Regions from separate parts of the Allorhizobium sp. nf9_anc genome, predicted to be linked through region 1. Evidence: predicted binding sites of a transcription regulator. Region 1 holds the regulator's gene; the other holds the start of a gene.
What was found. The regulator PhoB, encoded in region 1, activates phosphate uptake and scavenging genes when phosphate is short. The targets are predictions, from matches to a motif close to TGTCATNNANCTGTCAT.
Positions count from the first base shown of each region.

Region 2: a site for PhoB is predicted at 2,635-2,651, ahead of AC02Y0_RS06860 (LTA synthase family protein). Genes of this name have one in related genera too.

Region 1 is NZ_CM150481.1:3,358,402-3,363,431, forward strand. It holds gene AC02Y0_RS16370 (acetylornithine transaminase) at 1-952, opposite strand, end outside; gene AC02Y0_RS16375 (GcrA family cell cycle regulator) at 1,398-1,934, shown strand; gene phoB (phosphate regulon transcriptional regulator PhoB) at 2,062-2,745, opposite strand; gene phoU (phosphate signaling complex protein PhoU) at 2,771-3,484, opposite strand; gene pstB (phosphate ABC transporter ATP-binding protein PstB) at 3,531-4,316, opposite strand; gene pstA (phosphate ABC transporter permease PstA) at 4,352-5,030, opposite strand, start outside.
Region 2 is NZ_CM150481.1:1,449,607-1,454,636, reverse strand. It holds gene AC02Y0_RS06875 (TolB family protein) at 1-460, opposite strand, end outside; gene AC02Y0_RS06870 (hypothetical protein) at 480-815, opposite strand; gene AC02Y0_RS06865 (NAD+ synthase) at 818-2,497, opposite strand; gene AC02Y0_RS06860 (LTA synthase family protein) at 2,698-4,629, shown strand; gene AC02Y0_RS06855 (hypothetical protein) at 4,834-5,030, shown strand, end outside.

The DNA.
Region 1 (5,030 bases):
GGTCCTTCAGCGAAGCCAGACCCTGGCGGAAGACGAGTGCGGTGTCGCGCACGTTCTCAAGGAAGCCGTCTTCCAGCACGACATCAAGAACAGCATTACCGACGGCCATGCCAAGCGGGTTGCCGCCATAGGTCGAGCCATGCGTACCGGCCTTCATGCCATAGGCCGCCTCTTCCGTGGCAAGGCAGGCGCCGAGCGGGAAGCCGCCACCGATGCCCTTGGCGACAGCCATGAGATCCGGCGTGATGCCTGCCCATTCATGAGCAAAGAGCTTGCCGGTCCGGCCGACGCCGCACTGGACTTCATCCAGGATCAGGAGCAGGCCATGCTCGTCGCAGAGGTCGCGCAAGGCGCGCAGCATTTCCACCGGGATCGGACGGATGCCGCCCTCACCCTGAACGGGCTCAACGAGGATTGCAGCCGTCGCATCGCTGATGGCTGCCTTGACTGCTTCCAGATCGCCGAAGGGCACCTGGTCGAAACCGGGGGCCTTCGGGCCGAAGCCTTCGAGATACTTTTCCTGACCACCGGCGGCGATCGTCGCGATGGTGCGGCCGTGGAAGGCGCCTTCCATCGTGATGATGTGGAACTTCTCAGGATGCCCCTTGGCAAAGTGATAGCGGCGCGCCGTCTTGATCGCGCATTCCAGCGCTTCCGCACCCGAATTGGTGAAGAAGACGCGATCGGCAAAGGTGACGTCCGTCAGGCGCTTGGCCAGAACTTCCTGGCCCGGCACTTCATAGAGGTTCGACAGATGCCAGACCTTGTCGGCCTGATCCTTCAGCGCGCCGACGACATGCGGATGGCCGTGACCGACAGAAGTTACTGCCACACCGGCTGCAAAATCGAGATATCGCTCGCCACTCTCCGTTACAAGCCAGACGCCCTCGCCTCGCTCGAAACGCAGCGGCGCCCGATTGTAGGTCTGGTAGAGCGGCGTAGCTTCGGCCATGGCTGTCACAATCCTTCTCGACGATCCGTCCGGGGACGGCGGGACGCCTCAGAGGTCCCGGAAAAATTAAAAATGCCGCCTCGCGGCGGCGGGGGCACTATCCGCATTCGCCCCTGCGATGTCAACGTTTTCTGCAGGAATCGCAGGAGTAGGCACGGATTCGGCCGACACGCGCAGCACGAGCGTCGGGGAAGATTCCACCTGTTGCATACTTGACTCACTCGGGAAGCAAGTTGGGGAAAACCGCGAAATCGATTCCAGATGATTCCTGCGACTCTTGTCACGGAGTCAGCCGACCTCTAGGTTAAATTTCATTAATAGATTGCATGCGGCGGAAGTGCTCACCGACAGTATCGAGGCGGCTTTGTTTCGGATTCGTTCGAAGCAACGGTGACGGATTCTGCCATCACAGACGCGAGCGGCGGAGAGAATTGGCATGACGACTATGCAATGGACTGATGATCGGGTCGAGAGACTGAAGCGGCTGTGGGCTGAAGGCCTCAGCGCGAGCCAGATTGCAGCACAACTCGGTGGCGTAAGCCGCAATGCCGTTATCGGCAAGGTGCACCGCCTTAACCTTCCCGGCCGCGCAAAGGCTGGCGGCAGCTCGTCTGCGGCCCGTCCGGCAAAGCGCCCGGCACAGACCCAGCGTCCGGCCACTTTCCAGAACCGTCCGGCGGCTAACACGACCACTCGCACGGTAACCCGCGCTGCCGGCGCAACCATGCTGAAGGAAGAGGTCGAAGTCGAAGCCTACGAGGAAGTCGAAGTTCGTCGTTCCCTCAACGTGGTTGTCCCGATCTCGCGTCGTCTGGCGCTGACGGAACTGACCGAGCGCACGTGCAAGTGGCCGATCGGCGATCCGATGAAGGACGACTTCCACTTCTGCGGCTGCGAAATCGCCGATAGCGCGCCTTATTGCACCTATCACGCGAAGCTCGCCTATCAGCCGGTCAGCGAACGCCGCAAGGCCGCCCGCTGATCCATCGGCAAGATCAAGACATGCAACGGGTCCTTCGGGGCCCGTTTTCTTTTTGGGCTCTTGCCTGAAACGAAAAGGGCCGCAGCGGATGATCCGTGCAGCCCCTCAATCGAAATAATTGGCTTACTCAGGCTTCCATGGAATAACCCGCGCCGCGCACGGTGCGGATGACATCCTGCATGTTGGAGAAGTTCAGCGCCTTGCGCAGGCGCCCGACATGCACGTCAACGGTGCGTTCGTCTACATAGATGTCGTGACCCCAGACACCGTCCAGCAGTTGGGAGCGCGAGAAGACGCGGCCCGGCGATGCCATCAGGAATTCCAGCAGCCGGAACTCGGTCGGCCCAAGGCGAACCTCGCGGCTCTTGCGATGCACGCGGTGCGTCTCGCGGTCGAGCTCGATATCGCCGCAGCGCAGGACGCTGGAGAGAACCTCGGGTTTGGCGCGGCGGAGCATGGCCTTGACGCGGGCCATCAGCTCCGGCGTCGAGAAGGGCTTGACGACATAGTCGTCGGCACCCGTTGCCAGGCCACGTACCCGCTCACTTTCCTCGCCACGAGCCGTCAGCATGATGATCGGCAGGCGCTCGGTCTCGGGGCGGACCCGAAGCCTGCGGCAGAGTTCGATGCCGGACACGCCGGGCAGCATCCAGTCGAGGATCAGAAGGTCCGGAACCCGCTCCTGCAAGCGGATTTCAGCCTCGTCACCCCTGAGGATCGTCTCGACTTCATAGCCCTCGGCTTCAAGATTGTAGCGAAGGAGGACCGAGAGGGCCTCCTCGTCTTCCACCACGGCGATTTTCGGCTGCATCAGGCATTAACCCCGCTGGACAACGTCACTCGGTGAGCGCGCCGACGGAAGAGGTCAGGTCTTCCTTCGGACGTTCACCTTCCGGCTGCGCACCGGTCGTCATATAGTAGATCGTCTCGGCGATGTTGGTCGCGTGGTCGCCGATGCGCTCGATGTTCTTGGCGCAGAAGAGAAGATGGGTGCAGCTGGTGATGTTGCGCGGATCTTCCATCATGTAGGTCAGCAGCTCGCGGAATAGCGAGGTGTAGATGGCATCGATCTCCTCGTCGCGGTCACGGATCGACTTGGCCTTTTCGGCCGAGCGCGTCGTGTAGACGTCGAGGACTTCCTTGAGCTGGGCCAGCGCCAGATCCGAGAGATGCTCGAGACCGCGGGCGAGCTTGCGCGGCACACCGGTCGCCTGGACGGCGACGACGCGCTTGGAGTTGCTCTTGCCGAGATCGCCGACGCGCTCGAGGTCGGCGGCGATGCGAAGAGCGCCGATGATCTCGCGCAGGTCGGAGGCAACCGGCTGACGCTTGGCGATGGTGATCACCGCCTTGTCGCCAATCTCGCGCTCCATGGCGTCCATCAGGACGTCATCGGAGATCACCTTCTGGGCAAGCGCCGCATCGGAATTCACCAGAGAACGTACGCTTTCGGCGACCATCTGTTCTGCCAGACCGCCCATTTCGGAGATGCGGCGCATCAGGAACTTCAGTTCCTCGTCGAAGGCCGAGTAGATGTGAGAGGAGCCCATTTGAAACGTCCTTGAAATTGAGTTCAACCGTGGATGACGTCGAGGCTCAGCCGAAGCGGCCCATGATGTAATCCTGGGTGCGCTGGTCATCCGGATTGGTGAACATCTTGTCGGTGTCGTTCTCTTCGACCAGTTCGCCGAGGTGGAACATCGCCGTGCGCTGGGAAACGCGTGCGGCCTGCTGCATCGAGTGCGTCACGATGACGATCGTGAAGTTTTCGCGCAGTTCGTGGATCAGTTCCTCGACCTTGGCGGTCGCGATCGGGTCGAGCGCAGAGCAAGGTTCGTCCATGAGGATGACTTCGGGGCTGACGGCCACGGCGCGTGCGATGCACAGACGCTGCTGCTGACCACCGGAGAGGCCGGTACCAGCCGAGTCCAGACGATCCTTGACCTCGTTCCAGAGACCGGCCTTCTGCAGGGCGGTCGCAACGATCTCGTCCAGGTCGGACTTGTTGCGGGCGAGACCGTGGATGCGGGGACCGTAGGCAACGTTCTCGTAGATCGACTTCGGGAACGGGTTCGGCTTCTGGAACACCATGCCGACCTTGGCGCGCAGCTGCACCGGATCGACCTTGGCGTCGTAGATGTTTTCCGCGTCGATCATGATGTTGCCTTCGACGCGGCAGCTCGCGATCGTATCGTTCATGCGGTTGATGCAGCGCAGGAAGGTCGACTTGCCGCAGCCCGACGGGCCGATGAAGGCCGTGACGGAACGGGGGCGGATGTCGATGTTGACATCCTTCAGGGCGTGCTTGTCACCGTAGAAGACCTGCACATTGCGGGCGGTGATCTTGGTTTCAGTCATAGGTGGCGCTTTCGTCGTGGTCATCTTAGTCGCGAGATTGTTCATCATGATACAGCTCCTTACCAGCGACGCTCGAAACGGCGACGAAGAATGATTGCGATCAGGTTCATCAGGATCAGGAACACCAGGAGGACGATGATGGCACCGGAGGCGCGCTCCACGAAGGCCGGGTCGCCACGCTGTGTCCAGTTATAAACCTGGACCGGCAGAGCTGAAGCCGGCTGGAAGAAGCCGTCCGGCGGACCTGCCGGGTATTCGCGTACGAAGGCGACCATGCCGATCAGCAGCAGGGGCGCCGTTTCACCGAGCGCGCGGGCGAGACCGATGATCGCACCCGTCAGGATGCCCGGCATGGCGAGCGGCAGGACGTGGTGGAAGATCGACTGCATCTTGGAGGCGCCGACGCCGAGGGCCGCATCGCGGATCGACGGAGGCACGGCCTTGAGTGCCGAACGGGTGGCAATGATGATCGTGGGCAGTGTCATCAGCGTCAGGACGAGACCGCCGACGATCGGCGCCGACTGCGGCAGGCCGACGAAGTTGATCAGCACGGCGAGGCCAAGGATACCGAAGACGATCGAGGGAACGGCCGCGAGATTGGCGATATTGACCTCGATCAGGTCAGTGAACCAGTTCTGCGGTGCAAACTCCTCGAGATAGATCGAGGTGGCGACACCGAGCGGCAACGCCAGCACCAGGACGATCAGCATCATGTAAGCCGAGCCGATGACCGCAATG
Region 2 (5,030 bases), 1.9 Mb from region 1:
CGCCGTTGGTCAGGCGCTGTTCGGCACCGCCCTTCGTCGAAATCGTGTAGATGTCGAAGGCACCGTTTCTCTCGCCGCAATAGGCAAGCACCTTCCCGTCCGGCGACCAGCCATGCCAATAGGACGGCATGTTCGTCGTCACCTGCCTTGGCTCGTCATCCCCGTCACCCAGCATGTAGATGCAGGACTTGCCGTAGAGCGTATGGTCGGAAAAGACGATCGAGGCACCGTCAGGCGAAATGCCGTGGTCGTTGTTCAGCCGGACGGCGAAGCTGGTGTCGATCAGTTCCGGCTCCGGATCATCCTCATCGAGCGGCAATGCATAGAGCAGGCCGTCGCCATTGATGACGAGAAACTCGCCGTCACGCGACCAGTTGGGCGCCTCGACGAGGTCCTCCGTCTGCCAGACGACCTCGCATTCACGGGTCGTCATATCGTAGATCTCGACCGAACTGCGCATAGTGGTCTCCTTGGAATAATCAGTCTGCACGTGAGCGATTTTCCATCGCCTGGCGCAGTTTGGCGAAGATCGCCCGGCCAGTCCGCTCAAGATGAGCACTGCGCCATTCGGTGTAGAAACCCCAGATCAGGCTGACGTTCAGCGTGAGGAACCCGATGCCCAGCATCTTGAAGCTTCCATCCCACAGGCCGTAGCAGCCAATCGCAATCGAGGGCAGGAAGTAGGCGGCGCCTGAGAGCGTCCGGTACAGCCCGCTATCCTGATTGTCATGCGCTCCGACAGCAAAGATATAGCTGCGCTCCTCCGCCGTGAAATCAGGCAAAGCAGCCCGGGCATCGTGGTCCTCTATCGACACGCTCAGCGATCCCGGAAACGGTTCGTGATCGGATAGCGGCGATCGCGTCCGAAGTTCTTCTTGGTGATCTTCACGCCCGGCGCCGATTGGCGGCGCTTGTATTCGGCAAGATAAAGCAGGTGCTCCACCCGGTGCACCGTCGCAATGTCATGGCCACGCGCAACGATCTCGTCCACGCCCATTTCCTTTTCGACGAGGCATTCGAGGATATCGTCGAGAACCGGATAAGGCGGCAGCGAATCCTGGTCGGTCTGGTTCGGCCGAAGCTCGGCAGACGGCGCCTTGGACAGAATGTTTGCGGGAATGACTTCGCCGGATGGTCCAAGCGCGCCTGGGGGGACATTCTCGTTGCGCCAGGCCGACAGCGCATAGACCTGCATCTTGTAGAGGTCCTTGATCGGGTTGAAGCCGCCATTCATGTCGCCATAGAGCGTGGCGTAGCCCACCGACATCTCCGATTTGTTGCCAGTGGTGACGACCATCGAACCGAACTTGTTGGAGACCGCCATCAGGATTGTCCCTCGTGTACGGCTCTGCAGATTTTCTTCCGTGATGCCGCTCTCGGTGCCCTCGAACATTTCCGACAGCGACGACAGGAAGCCCTCAACCGGCTCCTGGATCGGCACGATGTCATAATGGCAGCCGAGCGCCTTGGCGCAGGCTTCCGCGTCGGCGAAGCTCTCCTGCGAGGTATAGCGATAGGGCAGCATGATCGTGCGCACCCGCTCCTCGCCGAGCGCATCGACGGCGATCGCAGCACAAATGGCAGAATCGATGCCACCGGACAGGCCGAGCACGACGCTCTTGAAACCGTTCTTGTTAACGTAGTCGCGGAAGCCCAGCACGCAGGCGCGGTAGTCGGCCTCTTCCTTCTCCGGAATACGCGACATCGGACCCTGGTCGCAGCGCCAGCCATCATCCGTGCGCTTCCAGGTCGTGACCGACAGCGTCTCCTCGAACTGGCTCATCTGGAAGGCGAGCGACTTGTCGCCGTTGAAGGCAAAGCTTGCGCCGTCGAAGACGAGTTCGTCCTGGCCGCCGAGCTGGTTGGCGAACACCAGCGGCAGGCCTGTCTCGATCACCTGACGCAGCGCCACCTGATGGCGGACATCGACCTTGCCGCGGTAGTAGGGCGAGCCATTCGGTACCAGCAGAATTTCGGCGCCGGTCTCGGCCAGCGTCTCGCAGACGCCGAGATCGTTCCAGATCTCCTCGCAGATCGGCACCCCGATGCGCACACCGCGAAAATTCACCGGTCCCGGCATCTCGCCTTCGGTAAAGACGCGTTTCTCGTCGAACTCGCCATAGTTCGGCAGATCGAGCTTGTCGCGGAAGGCAAGGATCTTCCCGCCGTCGAGAATGGCGACGGAATTGTGCCGTCCCTTCTCGCCCTGGCGGGGAAAGCCGACGATCACGCCCGGGCCACCATCGGCCGTGTCGGCGGCAAGCGCCTCAACAGCCTGGAGACAGGCGCTCAGAAAGGCGGGTTTCAATACCAGATCTTCCGGCGGATAGCCTGAAATGAAGAGCTCCGTCAGCAACAGGAGGTCTGCCCCCTGCCCGGCCGCATCGGCGCGCGCAGCACGCGCCTTGGCCAGATTGCCGGCGACGTCGCCGACAACAGGATTGAACTGTGCCACCGCGATACGCAGGACGTCGGAGATCTTCTTTGCTTCGCTCATGACATCGATTTAGCCGCTCGCGTGACCGATCGCAACGTTGCTTGTCGACCCTGTGATCAGCAATGTCCGCCGCCGCTAACCAATCCCCCTGAAAGTGTGGGAACAAAGGCTTCTGCGCTACGGTTCATGTAGCATTCATGACACTTGTGTGACATCTGTGCGAAGATTTTACGACACCTGTCCCTGACCCGGAGTTCGACGTGGCACAGACCAGCCCGAAATCGCTCGTCGCGACCATTTTTAATGCCTTTGGTGCGACGCGCGAACGCGAGCTCGGCACGTCCTGGACGTTGCAGCTGGTCATTCAGTGGGTCAACACGGCGCTGATCGCAGCCGTCATCGTCGTACTGAGCGAAGTGCTCGCACGCGGCACGATGGTCGATGTCGTCGAGTACCTGACATCGTCGAGCCGGCCCGGGCTTGTGGCCGTGGGCATCATGTTCCTGGTCCTCTGCTTTGCAGACGCCATTATCGGCAAGGCTTACCAGTCCACGCTCTTCGTTGCGCCGCTGGCTCTGCTGCCCGCCTTCTTCTCGGGACAGAAGCAGCTCTTCCTGTCGGACCCGCTTTTTCCGAGCGACCTTCTCTTCGGTCGTCAGATCATGCAGCTGCTGCCAGCCATCGTTGCGGCTGAACCGGTCAAAGCGATTGCCCTTGCCATCGGAAGCCTCGTTTTCGTTGCCGCATTCGTCACGCTCATCTGGAAGAGCCGTAAGGTCTTCCCGCGGCTGAACTTGACAGGCCGGGGCGTTCGCCTTGCCCTCGCCTTCCCGCTGCTCGCCGGTTTCATCTCCCTGATGGACCCGATGGCCTTTTCCGCCTTCCGGGATCGCCTCAACATCGTGCCGATGATGTGGGACCAGAAGGAAAACTATCGCCACAACGGCTTCCTGATGGCTTTTGCCTTCAACGTGCCGATGGCGAGCGTCAGCGCCCCCGCCGGCTACAATCACGTCGCCATCACCGACATGCAGACCGACCTTCTGCCAGCGTCCTTCTTCTCGGGCCGTCAGGCCGACGTGATCGTCGTCATGAGCGAGTCGCTGTGGGATCCGACCAAGATGAGCAGCGTCCGCTACTCGACCGATCCGATGCCGACCATCCGCGCCTCGCAGTCCGGCCAGGTCTTCTCGCCGGAGTTCGGCGGCATGACGGCTAATGTCGAATTCGAAGCGCTGACCGGCTTTTCCAATGCCTTCCTGCCCTATGGCAGCATTCCCTATCAGCAATATATCCGCCGTCCCGTGCCTTCTCTCGCCACCTTCTTTGAATCGAAGGGCTATGTGAGCAAGGCCTTCCACCCTTTCCAGGGCTGGTTCTGGAACCGCAACAACGTCTACCAGTCTCTGGGCTTCCGTCAGTTCCAGTCCGAAGAGAACATGCCTGTGATGGACAAGCGTGGGATCTTCGCCTCGGACGAGGCCCTGACGCGCCACATCATCCGGGAAGCCGACAACACCAGCGAACCCTTCTTCTTCTTCGCTGTCACCCTGCAGGGTCACGGGCCCTACGAGCATAACCGCTATGCCAAGAACACCATCGAGGTGGACGCTCCGACCCTCTCTGACGGCAACACCAGCGCGCTTGCGACCTATGCGCAGGGTGTGAAGGAAGCGGACCAGAGCCTGAAGGTTCTCATGGACTGGGCGAAGAAGCGCCGCCGCGAAACGATCATCGTGCTCTTCGGCGACCACCTGCCACCGCTGAACGAGGTCTATACGGAGAGCGGCTACATGGCGAACGTCGTCGCCACCCGCAAGGCCTCGGTCGCCACCATGAAGCGCGAGCACGAGACTCCGCTCGTCATCTGGTCGTCCAAGCGCGGCGTTCAGAAGGACATCGGCTCGGTCAGCCCCTCGCAGCTGCCCTACTATATCGTCCGTATGGCCGGCTATCGCCACCCATACTATACCGGCATGCTCGGCCGCGTCGCCGAACGTTACTCGGTCATCGACCGGCATCAACTGATCGGCCGTAACAACAAGGCGCAGGCCGACTGGGCTCTGTCGGGCCGCATCGACCCATTGATCCGCGATTACCGTCTTCTGCAGCACGATGTGATGTTCGGCGAAGGCTACGGACTTGATCGTTTCTTCCCCGAGCAGTCCGATCGACTGCAACCGAGCAGTTGAACGCATCGTTACTTCGGATCACAGTTATCCATAAAGACATTTTGAACGGGGGGCGCTATTGCAGCGCCCCCCGATTTCAGTCATAGACTTTTTTTGTTCACCAAACCGGCCTGCTTGACAGTATTAGCGACCACTGTTCTTGCCTGGCTGCACGAGCGGTCGAACACTCTGATTGCATTCAAAGTTTAACGCCGAGCTTTTGCCATGCCGCTCATGTCGCGCGCTGAAATAGTTGCACATCCGCTCTACCCGGCGATCGAAAGGCAGATCGCCCAGCATCTCATTGGCATTCACATGCGAACCCCGCGCATGTCCCGCCTGAAGGCATCCCACCGCAAGTGGCTGATGACGCAGTCGGTGTTCGCGCTCGCCTTGCGCCGCACGCCGGACGACCCGCTGTC